Regions from separate parts of the Hahella sp. NS-SX17 genome, predicted to be linked through region 1. Evidence: riboswitches for the same ligand, from Rfam matches in the RefSeq annotation. Region 1 holds a riboswitch; the other holds the start of a gene.

Region 1 (14,632 bases):
AAACCAGAGGGCGGTAGCTACGAGGGTTCCTCAGATCTGGTCACCTCATGGTGGGTGACAATCGTGCCGCTGCTATTTGCGCTGCTGCCCTTTGTTCAATGTGATTTTCAAAAGAATCAGAGTTTTATGAGCGATATTCTCAATGTAGAGCTGTATCGCAAGTATTGGGAAAACCTGTTTATTCTGGCGTTTGCCGGCCTGTTAGTCGGGTTGTACTGGCTGGTTGCGACGCTATGCGCGGCTTTGTTCGATATCCTGAAGGTTTTTGAGCTGGGGCGGTTTATTGAATACGAGCCTGTAGGTTGGACTGCGTCAGCAATCATTTTCGCCTTGGGAATCAGCCTGGGATGTCGTTATCCTAACTTATTGAACATGTTAAGCGGTCTGATCGCTACAGTGTGTCGTGCGATCCTGCCTCCAGTGGCGGCGTTCATGATTGCCTTCGCCGTCACCCTGCCCATTGTAGGCCTGGAAATGATCTGGAGTACTGGTCGCTCCACACCGATGCTGCTGGCGATGATTCTGGTGGCGGTGGTGTCCTTGAATGGGGCTGCGCTCTGCGGCGGCGATCGTAATCCCTATCCTCAATGGCTGCGGGTCGGGATTTATGTATTGGTGGGTTTGTTGCCGATATTCGCGCTGTTGGCCGGTTACTCGCTCTATCAGCGTATCGAACAATACGGTCTGACTCCGGACCGTTATTACCCCGCATTATTGGTTGTGTTGGCGCTGGCGCTGACCTTGAGCTATGCCGTCATGTTTATCATGAAACGTGGGCCTTGGCGGACGACGCTGAATACGGTAAATACCCCGGTTATTCTGGCGGCGATGCTGATGGCGATGTTAACGCTTACCCCTTGGCTGAACTCTCAGGAAGTCAGTGCAAGCAACCAGTTTGCGAGACTGGCGGCGGGAAAAAGTACGGCGGAAAATGTCGATCTGGGCTTGTTCCGTTTTCAGTTGGGCCGCTCCGGCCAAGAATATTTAACGCAAATAAAAGCGATGGCGGAAGGCGAAAGCTCCCTGTCTCAAGCTCAGGCGCAAGTACTCTCTCAACGTCTTGAAGTACTAAAAACCGCCAACTATTACTATGACTGGCAAGAGAAAGAACGTCTGGCGGAACTGTACTCAAAGCCAATAGGGTTACAGTGGCTGGATGAAGGCGTCGCCGATACTGCAGCATTTGAAAGCGCCGTGGAGTTGGAGATGTGTCGGGAGAGATTGTGTTTCGCTTTCACGGTAGATCTCGACGAGGACGGCGATAAAGAAGTATTGGTGGCGGAAGAGACCGAGTACGTGTATGACCTCAAAGTCTACGATGCTGACAATGCTGGTGTGTGGCGCAAAATGGGCCAGCTGGACTTATCTAGAGCGTCGTCGTGTTGCAATAGGGATATCGTCGAGCTATTGAAGAGCAGAGACTTTGAGTTGCAGCAACCGCGCTACCAATCTTTGCGTCTCGGCGACACTCTATTTTCCTTCTCGCCTGATTAGATCAAGCAATAATGGTGCGTTCGTCTGCTTGCAATGGGCTTTATTAATCCAGCAGGAAATTAGCGCCTTTCTACCTGTCTGAAATGATAGGGCCTGCGTATGTCAGGTCCTATCTTCCATGGCGAGTAGCCTTACAGGCGTGATCATGCGCTGGGTGTCGCCATGTATAAGGAGAGATCCGCGCAGAAAGGGGCTCATTTTCGCCACCTAGCCGTTTGCGTCCACTCGCGTTTCCGCCGGACATTTTGCGGCGGCGCTAAATGCCTGTTCCGGCTCCAGAAACACCACATTCACGTCATCAATCAGCCATTCGGCGCCTTCCTGTACATACGCCAGATAAAAGGTTAGCGGTTCGCCGCCGACGCCATAGCCATTGACCGTCAGGCAGCCATTATCTTCTCCTGCTACGGTGGAGTGTGAGTGCTCGCGAAGCATGTAGGCCTTGAAGCCCAGCTGTGCGAACGCCGCCGGATCGTCCTCCACCTGGTCCACAATCTGTCGGGAAAAGTACAACGGATAGTCTGCGCTCAGAGCGTTGGCGTCGACGGCTTCTGCGTACAGGCGATAACTCGGATATAAGGGATCGAGCGAGCCAACGGATGCGCATCCTGTTGCAAGCAGACATAGAATCAGTCCCCAGGTTTTCATGCTCAGTTCCCCATGATGTTCCGTAATTGTTCGTCGTAAGCGTGGTTGCGCTGTTGCATGGCTTTGGCGGCGCGGCACAACAGGCCGGAGCAGGAGGTTATCAACGCCTCAAGATCAAAACTGCCGCCTACGGTGATACTGATAAGCCCTATCGAGAACGTGGCGTTGTACTTGATCAAATTGCCTTCGCCATTGGCGAACGCAATGCTCACCCATTTCACCTTGGCGCCAATCGCCTTTAACGCAGGGTCTCCGCTGAAGGTCAACACTCCTGCTGAACCAGACAGCGTCGCCTTACCGTCCTGATCCACCGCCAGCTTAAACGGCCCCTTACTACGCACAATCTTCGCCGTCAGCCCCTTGTCTGTCGAATAAGCCGTTTCAATCAGTTTGGCGACAGAAATCTTCAACTCAGCCCGCGTCGGATTCATCTCATATTTCCTCAAAAGCCTGTTAAGTTCAATTTTTATTGGCAATAAATATTGCTTTTAAGAAAATAAAGCAGGAAAAAGCACAAGAGAATCGGTGTTTTGGTTTAAGAAAAAGCGACTAACCGGAAATGCCGAAAAGCTGGCTTGGTAAGCGTGTTTTGTCGACGTAATACATTTTCAAAACAATGGATTAACTAAATAGATACAAAGCTGAGGCCTAAAGGTGAGATCTTGATCTGTTCCCTAAAATGCAAGTTATGTATACTGCCTGCCCCTTTGAAATGGGGTTAGGAAAAACATAAGTTTTAGAGGAATTTAAATGTTAGTTAAGGCAGTAAAGGCAATCGCTCTTACCTCAATGGTTTTCTCAGCAGGCTGCGCATCTATCCTGAACGAAGACACTCAGAAAGTTAATGTACTGTCCACTAGCGGAGAGAAGTTCTCCGGTACAATCGATGGCGTTCCTTTTGAAGGTCCTGGCGTTGTTGAAGTAAAGCGTGCGAACAGAGACCAAGTAATCCTTGTGGACTCATCTGAATGCGCCAAAGAAACCGTGATGACTAAGAGCGTAGATCCAGTATTCTTCGTGAATGTTCTGTCTGGCGGCGCCTTTGGTTCCACCACTGACTACTCAACTGAGAAAATGTGGAAATACCAAGATTCAATCACTGTTAGTTGTAAGTAATTATTTTTCGCGATGAAAAATATTTTTAAGGGGGGCTTAATTGCTTCCCTTTTTTTAGCATCTTCCGTATTCGCCGCATCAGTCAAAGACGTGGTGGACCTCGCCTTAAAAAAAGAGTTATATCAAGACCCTGTCTGGAAGTCGCTGATTCACTTTCAGGATGGTAATACGAAAGTTCATGATGAATCTTTCATATTGTCTGGTTCAGAATTTAATCCTAAGAATGAGCTTGTACTTACAATAAACTATTTATTGAATAGTTCGGGAGATAGTCAGGCAATATGCCGTTTTCCTGCTCGCTATTACTGGCTTGGCGAGAAATTGTCGATAGATACAAAGAATTTAGAAAACTGTTCTGATCTGGAAGACTATATTAGTCGCGCTCCCATTGACGATATAGATCTGGTCTATTCATCTGAAAACCTGTCGCAGCCATCAAGCATGATGGGACATATACTGCTAAAGATATCTGGCAAGAATGCTGAAAGTCAGATAGTTGAGCATGGCGTTTCCTTTTTCACCGAAGTAAAAGGCGTCAATGTTCCTAAAATAATGTTTGATAGCTTAGTAGTAGGTAAACCCGGATATTTTGCGCTGACTCCTTATTCTGACAAGCTGGATCAGTATTTAAGGCGTGAGCAGAGGAATGTATGGGAGTATAGACTGGATTCGACTGAGTTCCAAAGAAAACTAATTCAGTATCATATATGGGAATTAAAGCAAACAAAACTGGATTACTTCTTTCACGATTATAACTGTGCAACGCTAACCAGTTTTATGATTTCTTTTATTGACCCCGGCGTATTGAAGATGGAGGGTCTATGGATGACTCCGCTTGATGTGGTCAAGCAGGCGCATCAAGCAGGGATTATTGATCACGTTTCGGTATTGCCGTCAAATCGGTGGAAAATTCGTATGCTGGAGGAAAGCCTTCCTCCTAGCGTGGCCGATAACGTTAAGAAGTCCGTTGATCATGATGAAATTAATGATCTCCCTGATTTAGATAATCCAGAGCAAGATTTTCTTATGCTTCAGCTCGCAGGTTATTATGCTGATTATCTGCATGAAACTGACTTAATTGACGCGCGCTCGTGGCGCAGTTTATCGGGTAAAGTGGAACAGAGAAAAGCGAAGCAAGAAAAAGCCTACGCAATTGATATCTCGGAGTATAAAAATCCTTTAAAGACGCCAAAGGACAGCCAGATATATAGCGGCTTAGCGTTCATCGATGATGAGGCATTCATTAGAATAGGCTTTTTGCCCGCATCTCATGGTATCGAAGACGATAATCGGCAGTTTTTCAGTGAAAATGAGCTGAAGTTAGGCGATCTTTCTATCTTGGTTTCACCTGAAAACGGGAACCTGAAACTTGATAGGTTTCAGTTATATTCGGTCTCCTCTCTGATCCCATGGGATAGCTTCACTGGAGGCCTGTCTGGTCGCTTAGAAGTTGGGCTGGCGCAGCATTATGATGAGCGTATACGGCGACATAGCGCAGCCAATATCAGCGGAGGTCTTGGAGTGACTTTTGCCGTAGACAGAGATATGAGCGTTTACTTCCTTGCGATGGGAGGGGTTGGCTTTGGTGATGGAACTTCTTACCTGTATCTGAACCCAGAAGCAGGAATGATCATCAATGAAGTTTATGACATGAAATCCATCATCTCTTATCAGACAGTATGGAATCAGCTTGACTCTGGCGAGGCATACCACTCTTTCAGCCTGAAGCAGTCAAAGTTCATCGGCGATGACTATGCAATCATTCTTGATTATGAACGGCGTTGGAACGGCTCTTATTCCAATGATGGCGTGGAAGCCATATTTAAATACTATTTCTAAGCGATGGAGCCGCCTCTCCCCCTAACGCGTGATGAGTCACGCCCACTTGCCATCCACCCGCCGCTGAGCCTAAACTAATCAGCACATCTTGTCGGGGTGCCTGGAGTAACAGGCTGAGACCACAACAGTGGGGCCCGTAGAACCTGATCTGGTTAGTACCAGCGTAGGAAACAAGTAGTTCATCAAAAGTTCTTAGCGGCGCTCCATCCTTGTGATACGGGCCCGATTGCAGACCAAGACGTTGATGCCCTCTCTCCTCCCTGGTGCTACCCCATACAACCAACTAGGAGAGTACTGTGGGCGGCACAATCGATATCAATAAAATCAGCAAACTCAGTGAGTCGGCGCAGGTGGACGCGCTGTCGACGCAACCCTTTCCCGCTTCCAAGAAAATTTACGCCGAAGGCAGTCGCCCAGACATTCAGGTGGCGATGCGCGAGATCACGCTGACGCCGACTCCTTTGCAGGAGGGCGCTACGGAACAGAACCCGCCGCTGCGGGTATACGATACCTCTGGTCCCTACACCGATCCCACTGTCGAGATCGACGTGCGACGCGGTTTACCGCGAATGCGCGAAGCCTGGATCAATGACCGCGCCGACACTGAACATCTCACCGGCGCGACTTCGTTTTACGCCAAAAGCCGGGAACAGAATCTGTCCCTGGACAATCTGCGTTTTGAACATCGCCACGCCCCTCGTAAAGCGCAGGCAGGCGGCAATGTCAGCCAGTTACATTACGCCCGTAAAGGCATTATTACGCCGGAGATGGAATACATCGCCATTCGGGAAAATCTGGCGCTGGAGCAGGCGGAAATCGAAAGCGCCATGCGCAGCCAGCATCCCGGTATGAGCTTCGGCGCCAACACGCCCCGTTACATCACTCCGGAGTTCGTGCGTCAGGAAGTGGCCGCGGGACGGGCGGTGATTCCCTGCAACATCAATCACCCGGAAGCGGAGCCGATGATCATCGGCCGCAACTTTCATGTGAAAGTGAACGCCAATATCGGTAATTCCGCGGTAACGTCCTCCATCGAAGAAGAAGTGGAGAAGCTGGTGTGGGCGACCCGCTGGGGCGCGGATACGGTGATGGATTTATCCACGGGTAAAAATATTCACGAAACCCGTGAGTGGATCATCCGCAACAGCCCGGTTCCCATCGGTACAGTGCCGATTTATCAGGCGCTGGAGAAAGTCGACGGCGTCGCCGAAGATCTCAACTGGGAAGTGTTCCGCGACACCCTGATCGAGCAGGCGGAGCAGGGGGTGGATTACTTCACTATTCACGCCGGCGTGCTGTTGCGATATGTGCCCATGACCGCCAAACGTCTGACAGGGATTGTCTCCCGAGGCGGCTCCATCATGGCGAAGTGGTGTCTGGCGCATCACAAGGAAAATTTCCTCTACACCCACTTCGAGGAAATCTGCGAGATCATGAAAGCCTATGACGTCAGCTTTTCGCTGGGAGACGGACTGCGTCCCGGCTGTATCGCCGACGCCAATGACGAGGCGCAATTCAGTGAGCTGCGCACGCTGGGCGAACTCACCGAGATCGCCTGGAAGCACGACGTGCAGACCATCATTGAAGGCCCCGGCCATGTGCCCATGCACATGATCAAGGAAAACATGGAAGAGCAGCTCAAGCACTGCAAAGAAGCGCCCTTCTACACACTGGGGCCGCTGATCACGGATATTTCCCCGGGTTACGACCATTTCAGCTCCGGCATCGGCGCCGCCATGATTGGCTGGTACGGGTGCGCCATGCTGTGTTACGTCACTCCCAAGGAGCATCTGGGGCTGCCCAACAAGGATGACGTCAAACAAGGTCTGATCGCCTACAAAATCGCCGCCCATGCTGCGGATCTGGCGAAAGGCCACCCTGGCGCGCAACTGAGGGATAACGCCATGTCCAAAGCGCGTTTCGAGTTCCGCTGGGAGGATCAGTTCAATATCGCTCTGGACCCGGATACCGCCCGTGCGTATCACGATGAAACCTTGCCCAAAGAAGGTCACAAACTGGCGCACTTCTGCTCCATGTGCGGACCCAAATTCTGCTCCATGAAAATCACTCAGGATGTGCGCGATTATTCCGCCAAACTGGAGGCCGAGAAGGCGCAGGCTGAGGGCGCGCAGGCCGAAGGCGCGTCGCAGCAGGAAGCGGAGCAGGGCATGCAGGAGATGTCGCAGAAATACAAAGACGCCGGGCGGCGTCTGTATCATGAAGTCTAATTCCATGAGGTCTCGGCTGCGCATCGGGATCGCCGGCGGCGGACTGCTCGGGCGTTTGTGCGCCTGGCGGCTGGCGCTGCGAAACCATGAGGTCACGCTGTTTGACGCCGGAGACTTTGAGCGTCCCGGCGGCGCCTGCTGGACCGCGGCGGGCATGATTTCTCCCCTGAGCGAGCTGGTGTCAGCAGAGGCTGAGGTGCACCGCATGGGCATGCGCAGCCTGGAGATCTGGCCGCGGTGGATCGCCGAGCTGGAGCGCCAGACCGGCTTGTCGGCCTGCTATCGTCAGGCGGGTTCCGTAGTGGTGGCGCACCCGCTGGATAAGGCGGAACTGGCGCAGTTTCAGAGCGACCTCAACGCCAAGCTGCCTGCTGGAGAGACGCTGCAATGGCTGGATCGGGAGGGCGTGGCCGCCCTTGAACCTGGTTTGGCGGAGCACTTTGAGCAAGGCCTGTACCTGCCGTCGGAAGCCGACGTTAACAGCCGTCTGTTGCTGCAGGCGTTGCTCGTCGCACTGAGGCAGTGCCGCGTGCGACTGGTCGCCGATACATTGGTGGAATGTTCAGCGAACCGCATTCACTGGAACAGCGGCAGCGAGCGCTTCGACTGGGTGATCGACGTCCGAGGGCTCGGTGCTGGCCGCAATATGACGGGACTGCGCGGCGTGAGAGGTGAAGTCATGATCATCGAGACCTCTGAAGTCAGCCTGAACCGCCCTGTGCGACTGATGCACCCCCGCTACAAGCTTTACGCAGTACCGCGTTTGAATGGCCAGATCATTATTGGCGCGACGGAAATAGAAAGCGCTGATATGTCGCCCATCAGTCTGCAATCCACACTGGAACTGAGCAGTGCTTTGTACGCCCTGAACCCGGCGTTTGCGGAGGCGAGAGTGGTGGAAACCAGCGTCAATTGCCGCCCAGCGCTGCCGGATAATCTGCCCCGGGTAACGCGGGAGCCGGGGCTGATCTGCGCCAATGGTTTGTATCGTCACGGCTATCTGCTGGGGCCAGTGGTGGCTGGGCAGGTGTTGGATCAATTTCAAAGCGAGAAACAATATGCCGCCTGAAATCGAAATTACCTTGAATGGCGAAACCGCTCAGATTCGCGGCAATGTCCTTTCCGAGGTGCTGCAGGCGTACGGCTATACGGGGGCTGGCTTCGCCGTCGCCATCAATGGCGAGTTTGTGCCGCGCTCCGCTTATGCGCAAACCGCCGTGAACGCAGGCGATCTGGTGGATGTGGTGGCCCCGGTGGCGGGTGGCTGACGCGCCGTGAAACAAGTACAGGTGGCCATCGCCACCGGAGGTAAAACGTGGATAAGCTGTCTCTGTATGGAGAGTCTTTTGCGAGCCGTCTGCTGATCGGTTCGGCTTTGTACCCGTCACCGGCCATCATGTTGGAATCGGTGCGGGCCAGCGGCGCGGAAATCATTACATTATCCCTGCGGCGACAGAATCCGGCGCAGCAGGATGGCAAGGCGATTTGGGATTACATTCGCTCCAGCGGCTGCAAGCTGCTGCCGAATACTGCTGGTTGCAAGTCTGCGAAAGAAGCGGTGACCCTGGCGGAAATGTCCCGGGAGATTTTCCAGACGGACTGGTTGAAGCTGGAAGTTATTGGCGATGATTACACCCTGCAACCGGACCCTTATGGACTGGTCGAGGCGGCGAAGGAGCTGAACAAACGCGGCTTCAAGGTGTTGCCTTATTGCACGGAAGATCTGGTGCTGTGTCGACGGCTGCTGGATGCAGGCTGCGAGGCGCTGATGCCCTGGGGCGCGCCAATCGGCACCGGTCAGGGATTGTTGAACAAATACAATCTGGGCATGCTGCGGGAGCGGTTGCCGGATACGCCGATGATCATCGACGCCGGGCTGGGCGCGCCCTCCCATGCGACGGAAGCAATGGAAATGGGCTTTGACGCCGTTTTACTGAATACAGCAATCGCCAAAGCCCATGATCCGGTCGGCATGGGCGGGGCGTTCAAACTGGCGGTGGAGGCCGGTCGCGTCGGTTACAACGCCGGCCTGATGTTGAAGCGGCAAACCGCCAGCCCCAGCACGCCCACTATCGGCATGCCATTTTGGCGGCGGCAGTCGCAATGACGAACCCTACGCCCAAAGTATGGATAATCGCCGCATCGGACAGCGCCGGGGCTTCCGGCATACAGGCGGATCTCGCCACGCTGCATGGCCTGGAAGTCCATGGCGGCGTCGCTGTGACCGCCGTCACCGCGCAAAACTCGCAGGAAGTCATCAGCAGCCATCCCGTTTCTACGGCCGCATTGCGGGACCAGTTACGGGCGTTGCGTGCGGACGGCGACGCCGCGGCGATTAAGATCGGATTGCTGAGCAATGCGGAGCAGGTCGATGTCATCCGGGAATTTCTGTGTGAATACTCCGGTTTGGCCGTGCTTGATCCCGTATTGAGCAGCTCTACTGGCGCGGGCTTTGGCATGTCGGTGGCGGCGTTGAAAACTCTGCTGCCCTATGTCGACCTGGTGACGCCGAATATCCCAGAAGCGGAGCAGCTGGTGGATATGCGTATCAGCAGTCCGCCGGATATGCTCTCCGCCGCCAGCCGGTTGCGTGAGCTGGGCGCCAAAGGCGTCTGGCTGAAAGGCGGTCACCTGGGCCAGGGCGATCAGTGCCTGGATTTGGTCTGGCTCTCAGAGTCGCCCAGTTGGTTTGCGCAATCGCGCTTGTCTATTCGCCATAGTCGCGGCACCGGCTGTACGCTCGCCAGCGCTCTGGCCGCTTTTGTCGCCAGAGGAGAGCGCCTGCTTGATGCTGCGTCACTCGCCAGCGCTTATGTGAAGCAAGGGCTGCGTCAGGGATACGCAATCGGCCCCGGACCCGGGCCCATCGCGCGTCAAGGCTGGCCCTCTCTGATGACGGATTTTCCTCGGATCGCTGACCGCTTGGATTGGCTGGATTTTTCCGCGTTTCCAGATTGCGGCGCCTCGTCCCTGGGGCTGTATCCGGTGGTGGATTCGGTGGAGTGGCTGCGAAAGTTATTGCCCCTGGGCATCAGTACCTGCCAGCTGCGCATCAAAAGCGCTGACCAGACGCTGTTGGAAAATGCGATCAGAGAAGCGGCGGAATTAGGTCGGCATTATGGCTGCCGCCTGTTTATCAACGATCACTGGCGACTCGCGATCAAGCATGGCGCTTACGGTGTGCATTTGGGCCAGGAAGACATTGCGGACGCAGATCTGGACGCCATACGCGATGCAGGGCTGCGACTCGGCGTCAGCACCCATGGCGATTTTGAGTGGGCGCGCGCGGCGACAATCCAGCCCAGTTACATCGCTATTGGCGCGATCTTTCCGACTCAGACCAAGGAGGTGCGCATCGTCGGTCTGCAGAAACTGGCCCGCTGGGCCGCGCTGCTGAAAAATCATTACCCCCTCACTGCAATTGGCGGCGTTAATCTCAGCAATATGGAAGCGGTTCTGGGCGCAGGCGTTGACTCGGTCGCCGTAGTTTCCGCGATTACCCAGGCGCAAGATTACCGCGAGGCGGTGACGAACCTGAACCGCAAATTTTTGAAAGGGTGGGATTAACGCGGCATTATGCCGACCCGGTGCGACACCGGTCGATGGAAGGCTGTGCAGCCTGCTCGTAGATTGGGTTGCAGAGAGCGTGAAAAGTCGGCGGGGAGTCAGTGTCTCAGTGAGATTGCAGCGGTTGTCCAGAGAGAAATTGAACAATTTGTGTTCAGGGTCAATACTGAAAACTCCTGAAATGGAAAATCACAACATTCGGGATAAACGCAATGGCCCATTCTAGAAGCGAATACGGTCAGAGAGCTGGCGTTCTGGGCGTTTTGTTATGGCTGGCGTTGGCCGCCCCGGTCGTCGCCGATTGTGAGCGTCCACTGTCCGTAGGCTGGGAATCATGGCGACCATACATGTTCAAGGACGAGGAAGGACGCCTGAGCGGGTTGGACATAGAGCTGATTCAGGCGGTGGCGGATCGAATGGGATGTCGGCTGGAGTTCGCCGAAACGCCTTTCAAACGGCATCTTCTACAATTACGTCAGGGTAAAATTGATCTCGCCACTTCAGTGCAAAAGACCCCGGAGCGGGAAGCATATGCGTGGTTTTCCCAGACTTATCGCACTTCCGCCTCCAATCTGATTATCCGGCGGGAAGACGCCGACCGATATCATTTCAACTCCTTCGAAGCGATGACGCAAAGCCGGTTTCGGTTAGGCGTGACCCGGGGCTATTTCTACGGCGATGACGTTAACGAATACATCAAAACAGGCGATGGAAAATTGCACGTGGAAGACGTGGTGTCCGATGAACTGAATTTGATGAAGCTACTGGCCAAACGTGTAGACGGCATATTCGCCGATCCCATCGTGATATACAGTCTGGCGAAAGATATTGGAAGGAATGGCGAGATTGAGATGCACCCCTTAGGCCTTGTCTCTTCCACTTTTTACATCATGGGCAGTAAAGCCTCTGTGTCGCCTAAAACCATGGATAACCTGAATCAGGCGCTGCAGCATCTGCAACAGAGCGGCGAGTTCGACGCTATCGTCAATCGTTACCTAGACGGCGGCTGAGGCGTTGCGGCAAGCACGCCTCAGCCCGTTTTCAGGTCAGGAAAATACGGTTTCCACTTCCGCCTCTCCGCCGGTCTGCACCTGCCATTGCGACCAGTACATGCCTTTGCGCTCCAACAGCTGGCGATGGTCGCCTTGCTCCACCACCTTACCGTGATCGACCACCACGATATTGTCCGCGTGGACGATTGTCGAAAGACGGTGTGCAATCATCACGACTGTCCGGCCGTGGGCGATATGCTTCAGGGAACGCTGAATCGCGGCTTCAGTTTCGTTGTCGACGGCGCTGGTGGCTTCGTCGAGCACCAGAATCGGCGGGTCTTTCAACAGTGCGCGCGCCAGGGACAGACGCTGGCGTTGGCCGCCGGATAATTTGACGCCGCGCTCGCCGACTGGGGTATCCAGCCCCTCCGGCAGACGCGCGATAAACTCCCAGGCTTCTGCGGTCTTGGCGGCGGCGATGATTTCCTCTTCGCTGGCAGTGGGACGGCCATAAGCAATGTTTTCGCGAATGCTGCCTTCAAACAGAAAGACATCCTGGCTGACCAGACCGATAGCGCCGCGAAGCTCCTTTAGCGGCAACTGCTCAATGGGAACGCCGTCCACCAGTATCGAGCCCTGCCTGGGGCTATAAAAGCGCAGCAGCAACTTAATAAGCGTTGACTTACCAGACCCGGTGGCGCCAACCAGCGCCAGGGTAGAACCAGCTTTGACCTGCAAGTTGACGTTTTCCACCCCGCCAGCGCCAGCGGCGTACTCGAAGCTGACGTTCTGGAAGTCGACTTCCCCGCGAACAGGCTGTGGCAGGGAGCGAGCGCCTTCGTCGCGCACGTCGATGGGCGTCTCTATCACACCCAGGATACGGCGGGTGCTGGCCATGGCGCGTTCAAACAGGTCTACGGTTTGCGCCAAATTGGTCAACGGCCACAGCAGACGCTGGGTCAGGAACACCAGTACGCCGTAAGCGCCAGCATTGAGTTCGCCGGACAAAGCCTGTAGACCGCCCACTGTGAAGGTGGCCAGGAAGCCCGCCAGAATCGCCATCCGGATAACCGGAATGAAGGCGGAGCTGACGGCGATCGCTTTGCGATTAGCCTGAACATAAGCATCGCTGGCCTCGCGCAGGCGCTCAGATTCCTGCGCTTCCGCCGTAAAACTCTTGATGGTGGCGATGCCGCCAATGTTGTTGGCCAGACGAGAAGCCAGGCCGCCCACCTTTTCACGCACATCGGCGTACAGAGGATTGGCCCGCTTCAAGAAGAAAAATGCGCCCCAGACAATGATAGGAATAGGGGTGAACGCCAGTAATGCGATAAAGGGCGAGATCGCCAGGAAGACGGCCCCCACCGCAACCACGGTGACGAACACCTGAATCAGGTTATTGGCCCCGCCGTCGAGAAAGCGCTCCAACTGATTTACATCGTCATTGATGATGGAAACGAGCTGTCCAGAGCTGCGCGACTCGAAAAACGCGATATCCAGGCGCTGAACATGGTCGTAGGCGTCCTGTCGAAGATCGGCCTGCAACACTTGGCCAAGGTTGCGCCACATGATCAGGTGGAGGTATTCAAAAATGGACTCGCCGGCCCAGATGAAAAACGTCAAAACCCCTAACGCGAGGATTTGTTGCTGGGGGGTACTGAATCCCATTGCAGCGACGAAGCTTTGCTCTTTGTTCACCACCACGTCGATGGCGATGCCAATGAGAATTTCCGGGGCGATATCGAAGAGTTTATTGATGATGGAACAGGAACCGGCGGCGATGATGCGTCGACGGTAGCCGCGAGCGTAACGCAGCAGGCTCAGCAGCGCCTGAAAGCTGGACTGGGATTGCGAGGCCATAGGATTCCTTGTGTACAGACTGGGAGGGACGCGCCGCGTGCGGTGCGACAGACACATCAGCCTATCCTGTGACGGCGTAAATGCAAGTGGTAATTATTCTGATATGGGTGAGTGGATGGCGTTCGACGCCGGGGAGAAAATGACGGACAAAAAAAACCGGAGGCAATGCTCCGGTTTTCGTACGCCGCGACAGGTATCAGGCCTTGTTGGCGGAGGCTCTGCGGTTCAGGATGAAGGCGAAAAAAGCGATCGCCATCAGGGCTGGGACGCCAGGCTCGCTCACTGGCACGGACTCAGTTTCCAGCTTCAGTTTGATATTGCCGCCGTTATAGCCTCTGTCAGAGTAGCCGAACAGGAAGTCGACGCCATCGTTGGCGGTGATCAGACTGCCGCCCAGAGCGAACAGGTCGTTGGCTGCATTCAGAGCAGTCAGCGCAGCGCTGTTCAGCACGATATCGATATAGCTGTAGTTGCTGCTCCAGGACACGCGAGTAGCGCCGAACAGTTCGCCTGAGCCCAGATCATTGTAGGCGTTCACGCCACCAAAACCGGACAGCAATGTGCTGATATCGGTGTTGACGTCAAACAGCGCGAACCACTCGGAGTAGTCGTTGGATTCGTAACCGTTGCAGGGATTGAAGATGCTCAATGTGGCGGAAACGATGGAGCCTTCCACGTCGCCCATATCAAAAGCGAAGAAGTTATTGTGCTTCTTGCCGACGTAGTAGTTAGTGTTGCTCGGCGAGTGATAGCCGTTGGATTTATACCAGCCGGAATCGTAAGCGTTCAAAACGACAGGCGTGGCCTGAGCGGCGCTGCTCAGGAAAGCGGTCAGCAAAAGCGAACTGAGAGCGGCGTACAACTTGGACATGCGTTACCTTTACAAAA
Region 2 (14,632 bases), 1.5 Mb from region 1:
TCTGTATTCTCGCCGCCGGCTTCATCACCGGCTTCTCAAAATTCTCTATTGGCGGCATGGGGCTGCTCATTCTGCCCATTATCGCCATTGCTTATCCTGGCCCCGAGGCGCTGGGAATTCTCATTCCCATGTACATCGTGACGGACATCCTGGCGGTCAAAAGCTACGGTCGACATGCATCCTGGCCAATTATTATGCGCTTGCTGCCGCTGGCGTTTATCGGCATCGGACTCGGTATTGGGCTATTGTCGGCCATTAACCCGCAGCAGTTCACCTTGCTTCTGGGCGTCATGATCGTACTGATTCTGGCGCTGGGCCTGTGGCTGGATTATCGGCCCTCCGCCCTGCTGCGTCACCCGGCGTCCACCCAGGCGATGGGATTGTTGTCCGGATTCGTCACAATGACGGCGAACGCCGCCGGCCCGCTGCTCAGCCTGTATTTGATGGAACAGCGTTTATCTAAAGAGGCGTATGTAGGCACCCGGGCGTGGGCGTTCATGATCCTGAACAGCGCCAAGGTTCCGTTGCTGATCGCGGCGGGATTTCTAAACCAGGACATCGCCTTGCGCAGCCTCGCTGGACTGCCAGGGCTTCTCATCGGTTCTCTGGTCGGATATTGGCTATTGAGAAAGTTGAACCTCAATCAGTTCAAATGGCTGATACGGGCAATGGCGGCGATCGCCGCGGTCAAGATGCTGGCGTTCAGTTGAGCGGCTCCCGTAAAGAGGGCCGATGCGCCTGGAACGTCCCGGAGTCAGCGTCGTCGCTGCCTCTCCGGGCGCCCATCGCCATACAGCAAGACTTACTTGATGGGGAAGACGACAACAATGCCGTCGTCGTAACGGCGATGGTTATAGTAGCTGTAACGTTTATCCCATCTGCGCCCGTCATGGTGTCTGTAATAACGATGATGGCGGTGGTGGCGATGATGATGTTTATGACGCCCGCCGCGATGATGTCGCTTGTCATGATGACCGTGTTTATGGTGACTGTGTTTATGATCATTGTCATAGCGCTTGCCGTCATGACGGCCCCCATCGTGAGCCAGCGCCGAGGTGGACGCGCCGGCTATCGCCAGCCCCAGGGTCAATAACAACATGGGTAATTTTTTCATTCTTAATTCCTCGCAGGTTTGTCGATCACGATTGTTAAGATAAACCGGCTAACGTGAACCTTAACTGAATGAAAATCGGGATGTTTATCCATCTGTCGCCCCCCACCGTCACAACCATCTTGGCAAAGCGTGCGCCTGAGGCTACATTGCAATGGGCGTATCCCGCCGCTCTCGAAAAACGACAAATACACTGAGAAAAGCCCATGAAAAAAGCGCTTAAATCCACCGCGCAGATACTGCTCGCCCTCGTCGTTCTGGCGGTCGTCGCCGGCTTTTTCCTGCCAGACTCGACGTATGTCGAACGCAGTATCCTGATCAATGCCCCGCAACGGCAGGTCTTCAACTTTCTTAACAGTTATCGCCACTTTAACGACTGGTCGCCCTGAGCCAAACTGGACCCGAACGCCAAATATCAGTATTCAGGGCCGGAGAGCGGCGTGGGCGCAAAAATGAGCTGGCGTAGCGACGACCCCAAAGTAGGCCAGGGTTATCAGGAGATCGTCGCAGTCAAAGAGGACGAGGAAATTCAAGTGACGCTGGACTTCGGCGACAACGGCCAGGCCTCCGCGTTTTACCGCCTGCAGCCCGTCGACGATGGCGTGAGAGTCACCTGGGGCTTCGATACAGAACACGGCCTCAACCTGTTCAACCGCTACATTGGCCTGCTGCTGGAAAGACTACTGGCGCCCATGTATGAAGAAGGGCTGCAAAGCCTGAAGCTGCGCCTGGAGAACCCGGGCGCCTCCAGCTGAGACGTCAGCGATAACGGGCGTAGATTTCCCGCGCCCATCGTAATTGCGGCTGCAGATCCTGCACCGATTGCGTCAGCGCCTGCGGAGGGTTCTGGGGCCAGGGGATATCGAACGCATCCGGTTGCAGAAACGGCGTCAACAACGCCGCTGCGGTCAAATCCGCACGGGTGAAATAGCCTCCCACCAGATAGCCGCCGCTTCCCACTCGCTCGTTGATGCGGGTTAGCGCAGCCTGAATCCTGCGCAAAGAGTCCGCCGCGGTCTCGTCGTTGATGCGCATATGCTTGCGCATGATCTTGCTTAACTTGCCAAAGCCAAGGCGCAGCACCCATTTACCATACCAGGGGCCGCGGTGCGCCAGCATGGGAATCACCTGATCCGGCCTTTCTAGCAGGTAGTGATAACAATAACAGCGAATAGGTACGCCAATTTCTCTGTCCAGATATTTTTCCCATTCCAAGGCGGCGGATCTGGCTCCCGGCTCCACCGGCGTCAATGGCTTGTCTGAAGTCAGCCCATCGAGATAGTTAATGATTTGCGCAGAGCCCTGCACCACTTTTCCGTCATGCTTCATCACAGGAACCGTCGACTTCTCCGCCAGCTTCTTAATAACGCGGATGTGCGCGCCGGGCATCAGGTTCTTCACCCTATAGTCCAGCCCTTTGTAGTCCAGCGCCCATCGCGCTTTCTCGCAGAAATGGGAAATAGGGAACTGATAGAGAGTAATCATGCGTTCATCCAGAGAGAGTAATAACGTAATCAGGATACGCAGCAAAGAATATGAATATAAGACGCGTTGACAAAATTATAATAAGCAGACATATCCTTTATTGACAGTGGAACGCCTCGCTTCTATCTTCAAATTATCCGTTTTCTTCAAGGCTGTTCATCGCGTGCGTCCTTGAACGACACGCCTTCCAGCCAAACGTTGACAAGGTCGGAGGCAGGTTGACAAGGGTATTCTGAACGGAAGGAAATTATGGAAACCACGCCGATGGATGACGACGTCATCAGCTTTGTGCAGGATGAGCCGGACTTGCCGGAACATGCCACGCACGAAGCTTGGAAAGTGCTCACTGTCGATGACGATTTCAATTACCAACGCTCTACTGAATTCGCGCTCTCAGGCCTGAAAATACTGGATCGTCCCCTCCAGCTGCTACGCGCATACAGCTACGCTGAAGCCTCCAAACTGCTTTCTGAACACGCCGATATCGCTATTGCGCTGGTGGATGTTGTCATGGAAACCGACGACGCCGGCCTGCGACTGGTGCGCGCGATTCGTGAGGTGCTCGGCAACGCGGAAATCCGCCTGGTGCTGCTGACCGGCCAGCCCGGGATGGCGCCGATGCTGGACGTGATGAAGGAGTACGACATCAATGATTACTGGACTAAATCTGAGCTGACCGACTCCCGCCTGCAAACCGTACTAACCGGTTGCGCGCGTTCCTACATCCAGATTAGGGAAATCGCGCGTGCGAAACGGGGCTTGCAGTTAATCGCCGAATCCAGCGACTCCGTTTACTCCGCCAGAAGCCTGCAGGAGTTCTCCGCACGCATGTTGGCGGAGCTGGCCAAACTTTTAGGGCTGCCTCCCGACGGGCTGGTATGCGCCAAAGCCTACACCACTTCCAAACCTGAAAACCGGGAGTGCTACATCATAGGCGCTGCAGGTATTTACTCGAACTGTGTGGGCAAAACCCTGATGGAGTTCGAGGCGCCTAATGTACGCGAGCACTTGCACCGCTGTCTGCAGGGGCGCAAATCCATTCATGAAAAAGACTACACCTGCCTTTTTTTCCTCGACCCCATCGGCGCCGCCGATTACGCCGCCTACATCGAAACGGGCCACCCACTTGACTCCACCGAGCAGGAGTTGATCCGCGTATTCAGCCTGAACATCGCCAATGGCCTGCAAAACGTCTCCCTGTTTAGCCGCCTGGAACGTCTGGCGTATGAGGACGACACGTTGCGTATCCCCAACCGCAATGCGCTGCTGCGAAGACTGAGCCAGATTCTGTCCCGCTCCGACAGAAACCTGTACCAGCTGATGCTGGTGGATATAGACGGCTTCGCCAGCATCAACTCGGTGCTGGGCGCACGCTATGGCGACTCGGTGCTGAAGTTAGTGTCGAGCCGGCTCAAGGAAGCCTTCAATGCAACCGTGCAAGTATCACGGGTCAAAGATGACCTGTTCGCCGTGTTGGGACGGGTCAGCGATGTCTCCTCAGATATGTTGGAAGGTCTGTTCAATGGTTTCTCCGCCAGTGAGAAAAGCTTGAAGCTGCTCAATATCAGCTCGGTGATCTACCCGCTGAATCATCCGGACAGTTCCCCGCCGGAAGTCATAACCCGCGCGGGCATCGCCTTGAAACAGGCGAAAAAGCGCGGCATACGTCAGCACAGCAGGTATGACCCGGAGACCGAAGCCGCCGCCGCGAGCCGCTTTCATCTTTTGCAGGCTTTACAGGACGCATTGACCCAACAAAGCATTTTTGCCGTTCTGCAGCCACAGGCGAACCTGGAAACCCAACAGGTCACTGGCGTCGAAGTGCTGGCGCGCTGGCGCATGGAGGACGGGACGAATATCCGACCAGATCAGTTCATTTCTCTGGCGGAGACTTCCGGTTTGATCCTGCCCCTCGGCCAACAGATTCTTACGCAGGGCTGCGCCGCCTGCCACAGACTGCAGGACGCCGGTTATCGCGATATGCGTATCGGCGTGAATTACTCCGTTATACAGTTCGAGCAGGACGACATGGTGGATACATTGATCCGCAGTGCGGAAGAAGTGGGCATCCGACCGCAGCAAATCGAAGTCGAAATTACAGAATCTACGGTCATGCACAACTTCTCGCTGGTGCGCGATAAGTTGGAGCGATTAAGGGAAATCGGGGTCGCTGTCGCCATTGACGACTTCGGCACCGGCTTTTCTTCCTTGTCCTACTTGAGCCGCCTTGCCGTAGACCGGCTGAAGATTGACAAGTCGTTCATCGACAAGGTCACCACAGACAATGGCGCCGCCGCAATCGCCAAGACAATTATCCAACTGGGAGAAAGCTTCAATCTCGACATAATTGCCGAGGGAGTGGAAACCAAAGAGCAGGCGCAGTGGCTGCTCGATAACGGCTGCAAGAATGTACAGGGCTATCTGTACGCCCGTCCGATGGCTGTGGACGATCTGCTGCAATGGCTGGCGCAACGACGCTGACGCAAAAATTATGGCTATCCAAGAACTGTCAATATTCGCCATACGCAAACGCCTGTTGAAGTTCATTGCGCCGTGGAGCGCCCTTCTGCTGGCGCTTTCGTTTTTCCTGTATGACTACTTGCTGGACCACAAACTGTCGCCTGCGCAAGAGGCCGCCTCCGCATCGCTCACCTCCGCTTATGAGACCATGGCCAGAAATTTCGGCGATCTGGCCACAGATATCCGCTTTCTGGCTCACAACAAAGCTCTTCGCAGCGCAGACCCCGACTCCAAGCAGGCTGTCGAGGAACTGATGCAGAACTTCGCCGAAGCGGCCGCAATTTACGACCAGATCCGCTGGATGAGTCCCAGTGGCGACGAGCTGGTGCGCATCGAACTGTTCGGTTCTCAAGCCATACGCATTCCTGGCGAACAACTCCAAAAGAAAGCGAGACGTTACTATTTCGAAGCTGGCATGAAGCTAAACGCCGAGCAGATTTATTTCTCCCCCCTTGATCTCAATATCGAGCATGGCGCCATTCAAATGCCGCGCAACCCCATGCTGCGGGCCGTCACCCCCGTCTTCAACGAGCAGGGTGAACATAACGGACTGGTGGTGCTGAATTACAAGGCCAACCTGATGCTGCAAGCCCTACGTAACCTGCACCTGCCGACGAATTTGCGTCTCCATTTGCTGAACGCCGACGGTTACTGGCTGCTCAGCGACACGCCGAAAGAAGAGTGGGGCTTTATGTTCAAACGCAGTGAGCTTCGTTTCGGCGTTCGCCACCCTGATGGATGGGAGCGCATTAATAAGTCGAACTATGGAAAGTTCACTGATGATCAAGGGCTGTGGCTGTTCACCACCTTCTCCCCCACCTCCAACCTGAGACAGAATGAGCAATACTGGAAACTGGTGGTGAATGTAGAAGCGTCTGCGATAATCGCATTACAACGGGAGGCGTTGGCGGCCACTCTGGGCGTAGTAACGGCGCTCTGGGTCATCCTGTTTTTCGTTTCCGTCCGTATCGCCAAAGCTGACGCCCTCCGCGATAGTCTGAACGCCCAATTGCACACACGCAGCAGCGAACTGGAGAATTCCAACACCTTGTTACAGGAATCGCTGAATAACCTGATGCGCACTCAAGACGAGCTGGTGCGAGCGGAAAAACTTTCTTCCCTGGGAATGATGGTGGCGGGCGTCGCCCATGAACTGAATACGCCCATCGGCGCTTCTCTGGTCACGCTGTCCTCCATGCAACGACAAATGGAAGAGTTGAGAGCCGCATTCACGCAGGGACTGCGACGCTCGGACATGAACGACTATTTCTCCAAATTCGAGCAAGGCGCAGGCATCATCCTCAGCAACCTCAACCGCTCCGCGCAACTGGTGCACAGCTTCAAACAACTCGCTACCGACCGGGCCGGATCGGAGCGGCGGCTATTCTCATTAAAAGTATTGATCGAGGACATGCTGCTGACCACTTGGCTGCGCATCCACAAAAACGCCCATCAGCTGGTCACGGATATCGACCCCGAACTGGAGCTGGATAGTTACCCCGGAGCCTTAAGCCAAGTACTGGAAAACCTGGTTAATAATGCAATGAAACACGCCTTTCAGGACATGCCGCAAGGGCGAGTATGGTTATCCGCCCAGCGCCGCACCGAGCTGCTTGCAGAAATAGAAGTTCGGGACAACGGCGCCGGCATCCCGCCTGAAATCCTGCCCAAAGTTTTCGACCCTTTCTTCACCACCAAACGCAACCAGGGCGGCACCGGTCTGGGACTGCACCTGACGCACCAACTGGTCACCCACGTACTGGGCGGAACCATTAACATTTCCAGCGCACCAGGACACGGCTGCGTAGTAAAAATAGAACTACCGCTACACGCCCCTGCTACAACGGAATCAGAGGAAGGAAAAGAAGAGGAAAAAGAACCCGGCTTTGGATCTCGTGATGCGTCTATAACTTATTAGAGCCAACGGAAAATATCTGCGACATGAACATATTAAGCCCAACTGGAGACAGATCCACTCCCTTGGGCGTTAACTCTTGGAATAGCGCTTGATGACGTCACAGAGTCCTTTGGCCAGCTCGGTAAAATCATGTTCTAAACCTGAACTTGTCACTATTTTCACAGCGCCCTCATTTTCATAAACCCGAATCAAAGTATTAATTTCTTCTTTTATCTCAACAGGAAGCGTACTTATTTTTTCAGGGCGCTTTTCAAGAATTATCAGCTCGGCAATATCCAGAGCGGCGCTGGTTTTGTCGCACCTGTACTCTTCAAAGTCTTGCACTATATCTTCAATTTTCACCTTACCCTCGCTCCCTGAAATACTTGTTTTTGAGCGTACTGCTATATTTCGCCAACTGCAGCAAAGCTTTCATAAATAATATGCTTCATAGATCGAAACCTTGGCGTCTACTTACGCTCTTTCGCCAGCGTTAAGCGCATCGTATGAGGCTAACCAGTTGTAACCACTTGCCTAACATAGTTTGAGAATAACCAACACACGCTCTCTAATGAAATGCTCCCATCAAGCATCACGTTTCATCAAAGCTCATGCACTAAAACAAGCATTATGATGGGCTGGCCTCTCAAGCATCAAAACTTAGGCGCTATTTCAGCGAAACGCTTCCAGTTATTCAGGGGGATTGCAGAGTTTCCAACCATTATTTCCCCATGATGAAAACCAAACTTTCCGCCGCACTCTATCAGACTAATCAACGGATCAAATATATCTGGGTAGGCTAAAGCTGTGTCTCGACCTTCATCGACGCCTTCGCTCCACTCCAGGTAGCATTCACATGAGCGCCGCACGTATGCATTTTTAATAAGGTCAGCATCTTCCGCTATCGCCATGAACTCCGCCATCGCATTAGCAGATTGATTGCCGCTTATCCCTAAAACTTTCACCGGCTTAAAAAATGGAGAGGCTAACTCTAGTCCAAGCTCATTCGACATCACCGCAACTCGTCGCAAGTACTCAGCTATCCATTGCGCATGACTTTCAGGATCGCCTGACGTCATCCAATTGATGCACTTTAGTCTATTCAGGCTATTGGACACGTTTCTGTATTTAATATTTGCCACTATCTTTACCAACTTAATGTATCTTCAAATCCTGGAAATGATCCCCAGTCTGGTTGAGGAGGAGCAAGATCATGAGCTCCAGGAGGAGTTGAGTTAAATCTACCCGCTCCACCTAAGGCACTAGCGTCCCATGCGGCTGGATTACGATATGGCGCCCCTTGAGACATTAATACTCGCTCTCCCAATTCATGATCTGAGAGTTGTCTAAACCATTCTTTTTGACCAGCGGTTAGCTCTTGTTTCTGAGCTAGCTCCCATGCATGAGCAATCTCATCGTCAGCAGCAAATCTTTTCAATTCCCATCTCACGTCATCTAGAGGAAGGTTGTGCTTTCCAAAGAACAAGTGTTTTTTCAATGCTGTCGTTTCTTGAATAGATAAGCCAGTGTTAGTCGATACTATGGGAACATCATCCATATACGCATTTCTAATCCGACTATAAGCAGCTTCTGCTGCCTCAAAGATATCATCAATCTCCCCTGCCCCAGTAAAGTGCGGCTGTTTGCTACTAGAGGTAGAGTTAGCGGCTAAGTTTGCTTTTCGTATCTCTGCGCTTAGTAAAGCGGGGTGTCCCATTACTGCAGTAATAGCCCCAGCATAGATCTCTTCCAACTCTCCCAGCCTGGGTGGAATTTCGGTGACAAACGAGCCGACGTCTTCCAATGCTACGCGTTCGCTTAATCCTTCCAGTGAGCTGACTTCGATGCTGCGTCTGGCGGCGATGGGGTCTGAACTGGCGTTGATCAGATTCTTACGGATGTCTCTGATCTTGTTATCGAATGCTCTTACATCGTCAATCGGGCTTCCCCGTTCAATGACGCGTAGCCCCTCCAGCATCAGTTCCGCTCGCTCCTTCGGTATAGCATAGTACTTCCCGAAAGGACCACCTCCGCCTGTTTCCAGTGAGTGGTAAAACTCATCCCCCAGCTTTTCTTCCATCGCCAGAATAGCGGAGGCGTCTCCTTCTTTTTTCGCCTCCCAGAATTCCCTGTAGACTTCCTCACGCTCATCCTCGGTCAGCCTGGTCGCCTCATCAGGTTCTGTTTGCCCAATATCAGGCGTTTCAGATTTTTTGGATGGCGGAGGGAGATAATTGCGGCGTTCTGCGGGGACACTTTCCCACCACAAATTACCATTCAATGAGGGAATGTCCTTCAGTAGTCCGTTTAACATTGGCGGCGGCGGAGGCTCTGGATTCGCCCGCGCTATCAGTCGCTCAGCCAAGACAGGATCTGAGTTTGTAGGAAAGACGCCTTCGTCTCCTTCACTTGCGATCGGGCTAAATGGTTTTTTCCCGTCTTTAAACACCAGAAGAATGTCGCCGCGCTCAACCAGCCTGACGAAATCTTCCTTCCATTTCCGAAAGTACGGCGTCCCTCTCCCGGGAAAAGCGCCAAAAGCAGAACGAAAGTGGGAACCTGAGAGGTTGCCGACAATTTCGCCGACCTTCATATCATTGTTCAAACAGCGCTCAGCGTAACTGGCGGCGAAGAATGGAGACTCAACAAAAGACAAGTCAACAATGGTTAAATCTGTCCAATGTTTGAACTCGTACTGACGAGTGGAATACATGCAAATACATCCCTGTTACTCCGCCTTTAATGCTCATGACAGGTATTACGGCGAAGGAAAAATAGAAACAAACCGTTACAATGCAAGTTTATTTTAATTTCCGTTACCGCTTGGATATATCATTCGGAGGGCATAGTACTCTTGACTGACAGCTTCGATATCTGAAGTGTTTGAGAGAATCTAGCGTGTAGCTGCTGCGGACTCCACTATGTTCACCCGGTGCGCTCTTCTCTCACCGCAAACCAGAGTTGTTCCAGGAGTTGATTGATATGCGCGGCAAGATGCAGTCGTTGTTCGATTTCCGTTGCGCTCAAGCTTGCGCAAACGGGCAAGGCGTATAAATCATCCGCTTCCAGGTCATGGTGTTGCAGGAGCGAGGCCATGTCCAGCCAGGGCCAGCCCAGGCCGGCGTATTCCCAGTCCAGCACGATCAGCTGTCCTTGATCCAGACACAGGTTGCCTGAGTGCAGATCATGGTGAGTCAGCGCCATGGTGTCGTTGGGAATAGCGGAAAACGCATCTTCAAGTTGCTGCAGACAGGCCTGATGCGCGGCCACAACGGCGCGCTCCTGAAGACGACGTCGATAGAGCGCCATCAGGGCCTGATAATCGAATGCAGGACCTTTCGTGACGCGCTGCAGATCTGCGACGAACGCCAGTAACTGCTCGACGGTCTGTTGCGAGGCGACGTCCTGAGCGCCGGCTTCGGTCAGGCTGGCGCCATGATGCGTCATCAACAGCCAACCTTCCCGCCACGCGTTACAGAGCACCCGCGGAGCCCAGTCAGCGCCCTGAATCCGTTGCAGCACGTCCGCCTCAAGACGCCGGTCAACACCAAAGGCGCGCAAAGAACTGGCGTTCAGACGAAGCACCAACACGCCTTCTGAGCCCTCTCCCCGAAACAAGACATTACTGTGGCCGGACGCTGGCATGAGCCGCCAGTCCACCTCGCTACCCAGAAATACGTTGGCGGCCTGCAGGCGCTCAGCCTGCGACCGCCGCTCTTCCGGGTTTGATGTCTGAACTTCGTCGCTCATGCGGTTCTCATTGTCAGATTGTCAGAAGATGATTAATGAGTGGTCCAGGCGCCCGCCGGAATTCGAGCGTATACACAGGTATTACGAAACCGCCCCTGATTATTCATACGTTCATTTCTCAACACGCCTTCAAGCTGAAACCCCGCACGCTCCGCCAGTTTGCGGCTGCGTATGTTACGCTCGTCCGTGGAAAGATACACCTGGCTGGCCGCCAGTTCCCGCAGTGCGTAATCAGCCAGCGCCTTCACCCCTTCGGTCATATAACCGGCTCCTTGCAGACGCGCGCAGCCCCAGTACCCTACTTCATAATGACGCAGACCAGAGTTGGACTTTCGAAGCCCGCAAACGCCAGCCAACTCGCCATCTTCCTTACGCAGCAGCAACAGGTTCACTTCTTCGTCCAGCAGGTAGCGAGCATAAGCCTGTCTGCACCAGCGAGCGGTCTCCTCCACACTCGGCGGCGGCGTCATCCAGTCCAGCCAGGGTTGCAACTGATCCAGCGACTCAATAATCGCCTGATTCAGCATCGGCCCGTCTTCCGGACTCACCACCCGCAGCGTCAAACGCTCGGTTTCCATCTTTGTAAACGCCATCCTGTTTTGACTCCTTGTTAAGGTCTGCTCGATTTACACAGTCGCCGACATGGTTTCGTCATTGCAAAATATCCGCGCCCGCGTAGATTGTCCCACCGCTTTTGGTTAGAATCCGGGCAGTCTCATCGGGGCGCCTGACTTCACTGCGTTTATTCGATGCGCGATTGCGCTCGAACACGCGCCAGTCAGGCTGAGAGTGTACCCGTAGAACCTGATCCAGTTAATGCTGGCGTAGGAAATGAGGCCGGCCAATCCCCTTCCGGATGAAGCCGCCGCTTCCGCGCCTCGCTGTTTAGAGGAGCCTTCATGCACAACCTGTTCACCCGCACTGTTTCACTTTCCCGCGCTGCGCGCTCGCTTATCGCCGCTTCAGCCGCCGTATTCGCCGCCAGCGCCAGCGCGGCGGAAGAATTAACGGTCTATACCTACGACTCCTTCGTCAGCGAATGGGGCCCCGGCCCGGCGCTGGAGAAGAGCTTCGAGGCTTCCTGCCAGTGCGATGTGAAGTTTGTCGCCCTGGAAGACGGGGTCAGCATTCTTAACCGGCTGCGCATCGAAGGCAAGAACGCCAAAGCGGATGTGGTGCTGGGCCTGGACACAGGGTTGATGGAGGAGACTCGCAATGAAGGACTGGTGCAGCCGCACGCCGTCGCCTTTGACGCCCTGACGCCGGAACTGAAGTGGAGCGACAAAGACTTCGTACCTTTCGACTACGGTTATTTCTCTTTCATCTACGACAGTCAAAAGATCAAACAACCGGCGCAATCCCTTCAGGAGTTAGTGGACTCCTCTGCTTCCGTCATCTATCAGGACCCGCGCACCAGCACGCCGGGTCAGGGCATGATGATGTGGATGAAAAGCGCGTACGGCGATCAGGCGGAAAACGCCTGGAAAAAGCTGGCGCAGCATACCGTCACCGTCACCAAAGGCTGGTGGGAAGCCTACAGCATGTTTCTGGAAGGCGACGCGGACTATGTGCTCAGCTACAGCACCTCTCCCGCCTACCACCAGGTTGCGGAAGACAAATCGCAATACAAAGCGGCGCTGTTCAACGAAGGCCATGTGATGCAAGTGGAAGTCGCCGCCATCGCGGCTAACAGCGAGAAGAAAGCGCTGGCCAACCGCTTTCTCGACTTCCTGATTTCACAGGAAGCGCAAGAAATCATTCCCGTCACGAATTGGATGCTGCCGGTTCGCAAAGGAGTCAAGCTACCTGACGCCTTCGATACGCTGATTCAACCCAAACCCATTGAATTAACGCCGGAGTACATCGCCGCGAATCGCAAACAGTGGATTAAGGAGTGGCGCAGCGCCGTTTCTCAATAAGCGCCGCCGCTCACATTGGTTTCTCCTTTTTTCACGCAGGCTGTATTTAGATGAAACAGGGCGCGTTCATGACAGGAAGGTGGGCCGGATGGCCCGCCCTGTGTTTTGTCGCCATCGCAACGGCCCTGGCCTTCGCCGGTCTGATTGGATTCAATCGCGGCGAGTTCGACTGGAGCTATTTCAGCGATCCCTATTTTCTCGCCATTCTGCGCTTCACGCTATTGCAGGCGACACTGAGCGCCGCGCTCTCGGTAGCGCTGGCCTGGCCGGCGGCGCTGGCGCTCAGTTATCTCAAAGACAGCCTGCATAAGCGCGTATTTCTGAGTCTGTGCGTACTCTGCTTCGTGATGCCGACGCTGATCGTGATCACCGGCATTATCAGTCTGCTGGGCCGCTCCGGCAGTCTCAGCCCTTTGCTGGGCGACGACTGGAGCCTGTATGGTCTGAGCGGCATTCTGATCGCGCATGTCTACCTTAATCTGCCCTTCGCAGTGCGCACCCTGTACCTGCGCTTGCAATCCATTCCCGACGCCAGTTGGCGGCTCGCGCGCCAACTCAAGTTCACCCGCATGCAGCGGTTTCGGCAGTTGGAGTGGGCGGCGACACACAGCGCCACCTGGTTGCTGCTGGGATTTATTTTCGTTATTTGTTTCAACAGCTTCGCCGTAGTGCTGGCGCTGGGCGGCGGGCCTAAAGCCACCACGCTGGAGGTTGCGATCTATCAGGCTCTGAAATACGACTTCAATATTTCCGAAGCTCTGGCCCTGGCCTGGGTGCAATTATTGATCGCCGGCTCTGCGTTTTTATTGGTTTCATTCTGCGGCAAGGTATCCTGGCTCAGCCCCGCATCGGCGCCTGCGCAGTTACGCCCGTCGGCAACACGCGCTGAGTCGCTGGTATACCGGACTGTTTACGCCGGTTGCTGGTTGTTTCTACTGGCGCCGTTGCTGGCGCTGACGCCACGCGTCGTCGCGGGCGGCGCCACGATGGATTTCTGGAGTTCCCTTAGCCGCCCCCTACTGGTGACGCTGGGGCTCGGCGCCATATCCACCCTGTTATCGATCAGTCTCGCCTACAGCGCCTTGCGTCCCTATCGTCGCGCGCGCCTGCAGGGTTCATCCGCCGCACTATGGCTGGACTGGCTCACCTCCCATTCGCTTGCGGTGCCCGCCATGGTGCTGTCCGTGGGTCTGTTTGTGCTGCTGTTGCCCCATCTGGATCTGGATCATTGGGGGATGTGGCTGGTGGCTTTGATCAATGGATTGATTACCGTTCCTTTCGCCGCTTCGCAACTGAAGCCGGCGCTATTGAACTTCGACAGCCAATACCATCGTCTCGCTCACTCCCTGAAACTCACTTCAGGGCAACGACGGCGCATTGAGTTGAGCTACATGGCGCCCGCCATTCGCACCGCCGCCGCATTCGTGGCGATGTTAGCCATGGGGGACGTAGCGATCTACTCGATTTTCGGCAGCCAGGACTTTGTCACCCTGCCCTGGCTGATTTACGGTTACGCCAGCACTTACCGCCTGACTGAAGCCTCGCTGGCCTCCATGGTGTTTCTGGGCGTCTGCGGCCTGCTGATTTTTTATCTGGAGAAACAATCCCCCCGTCATGCTTGAAATTCGCGCACTTCAAATTAAACGGGGCGCCCGCACCCTGCACTACGATCTGCAAATCGCTTCAGGGGAAGTGATCGCCTTACAAGGCGTCAGCGGCGTGGGAAAATCCACCCTGCTGGAGGCCATCGCCGGTTTCGTCGCGCCCGAGGCCGGTCACTTGTCCTGGGACGGCGTCGACCTGACCCACTCGCCGCCGGAGCAACGGCCGGTCGCCATGCTGTTTCAGGATTACAATCTGTTCGAACATCTCACCGTCATGGCGAATTTAAAGCTGGGTGTGGACACGGCAATGCATCCTGATTTACCTATGCAGGCCCAGGCTTTAGGA

The links. Region 1 has a riboswitch for thiamine pyrophosphate ahead of thiC (phosphomethylpyrimidine synthase ThiC). Riboswitches for the same ligand answer to the same signal wherever they lie in the genome.
Region 2: linked by a shared signal. The riboswitch ahead of thiB (thiamine ABC transporter substrate binding subunit) and the one ahead of thiC (phosphomethylpyrimidine synthase ThiC) in region 1 are both predicted to bind thiamine pyrophosphate.

The regions. Positions count from the first base shown of each region.
Region 1 is NZ_CM170632.1:542,421-557,052, forward strand. Features, by position in the region: gene AC2IBB_RS02470 (DUF4153 domain-containing protein) at 1-1,494, shown strand, start outside; gene AC2IBB_RS02475 (hypothetical protein) at 1,702-2,142, opposite strand; gene AC2IBB_RS02480 (hypothetical protein) at 2,145-2,573, opposite strand; gene AC2IBB_RS02485 (hypothetical protein) at 2,893-3,258, shown strand; gene AC2IBB_RS02490 (Lnb N-terminal periplasmic domain-containing protein) at 3,271-5,097, shown strand; TPP riboswitch at 5,180-5,284, shown strand; gene thiC (phosphomethylpyrimidine synthase ThiC) at 5,394-7,325, shown strand; gene thiO (glycine oxidase ThiO) at 7,315-8,394, shown strand; gene thiS (sulfur carrier protein ThiS) at 8,384-8,593, shown strand; gene AC2IBB_RS02510 (thiazole synthase) at 8,641-9,432, shown strand; gene thiE (thiamine phosphate synthase) at 9,429-10,892, shown strand; gene AC2IBB_RS02520 (substrate-binding periplasmic protein) at 11,105-11,902, shown strand; gene AC2IBB_RS02525 (ABC transporter ATP-binding protein) at 11,939-13,744, opposite strand; gene AC2IBB_RS02530 (hypothetical protein) at 13,941-14,615, opposite strand.
Region 2 is NZ_CM170632.1:1,993,083-2,007,714, reverse strand. Features, by position in the region: gene AC2IBB_RS09120 (sulfite exporter TauE/SafE family protein) at 1-710, shown strand, start outside; gene AC2IBB_RS09115 (hypothetical protein) at 803-1,114, opposite strand; gene AC2IBB_RS09110 (hypothetical protein) at 1,318-1,500, shown strand; gene AC2IBB_RS09105 (SRPBCC family protein) at 1,552-1,866, shown strand; gene AC2IBB_RS09100 (glutathione S-transferase family protein) at 1,871-2,596, opposite strand; gene AC2IBB_RS09095 (putative bifunctional diguanylate cyclase/phosphodiesterase) at 2,846-5,077, shown strand; gene AC2IBB_RS09090 (sensor histidine kinase) at 5,088-7,034, shown strand; gene AC2IBB_RS09085 (hypothetical protein) at 7,104-7,376, opposite strand; gene AC2IBB_RS09080 (hypothetical protein) at 7,667-8,092, opposite strand; gene AC2IBB_RS09075 (hypothetical protein) at 8,161-9,726, opposite strand; gene AC2IBB_RS09070 (phosphotransferase) at 9,939-10,763, opposite strand; gene AC2IBB_RS09065 (GNAT family N-acetyltransferase) at 10,796-11,356, opposite strand; TPP riboswitch at 11,473-11,611, shown strand; gene thiB (thiamine ABC transporter substrate binding subunit) at 11,663-12,682, shown strand; gene AC2IBB_RS09055 (ABC transporter permease subunit) at 12,751-14,304, shown strand; gene AC2IBB_RS09050 (ATP-binding cassette domain-containing protein) at 14,297-14,632, shown strand, end outside.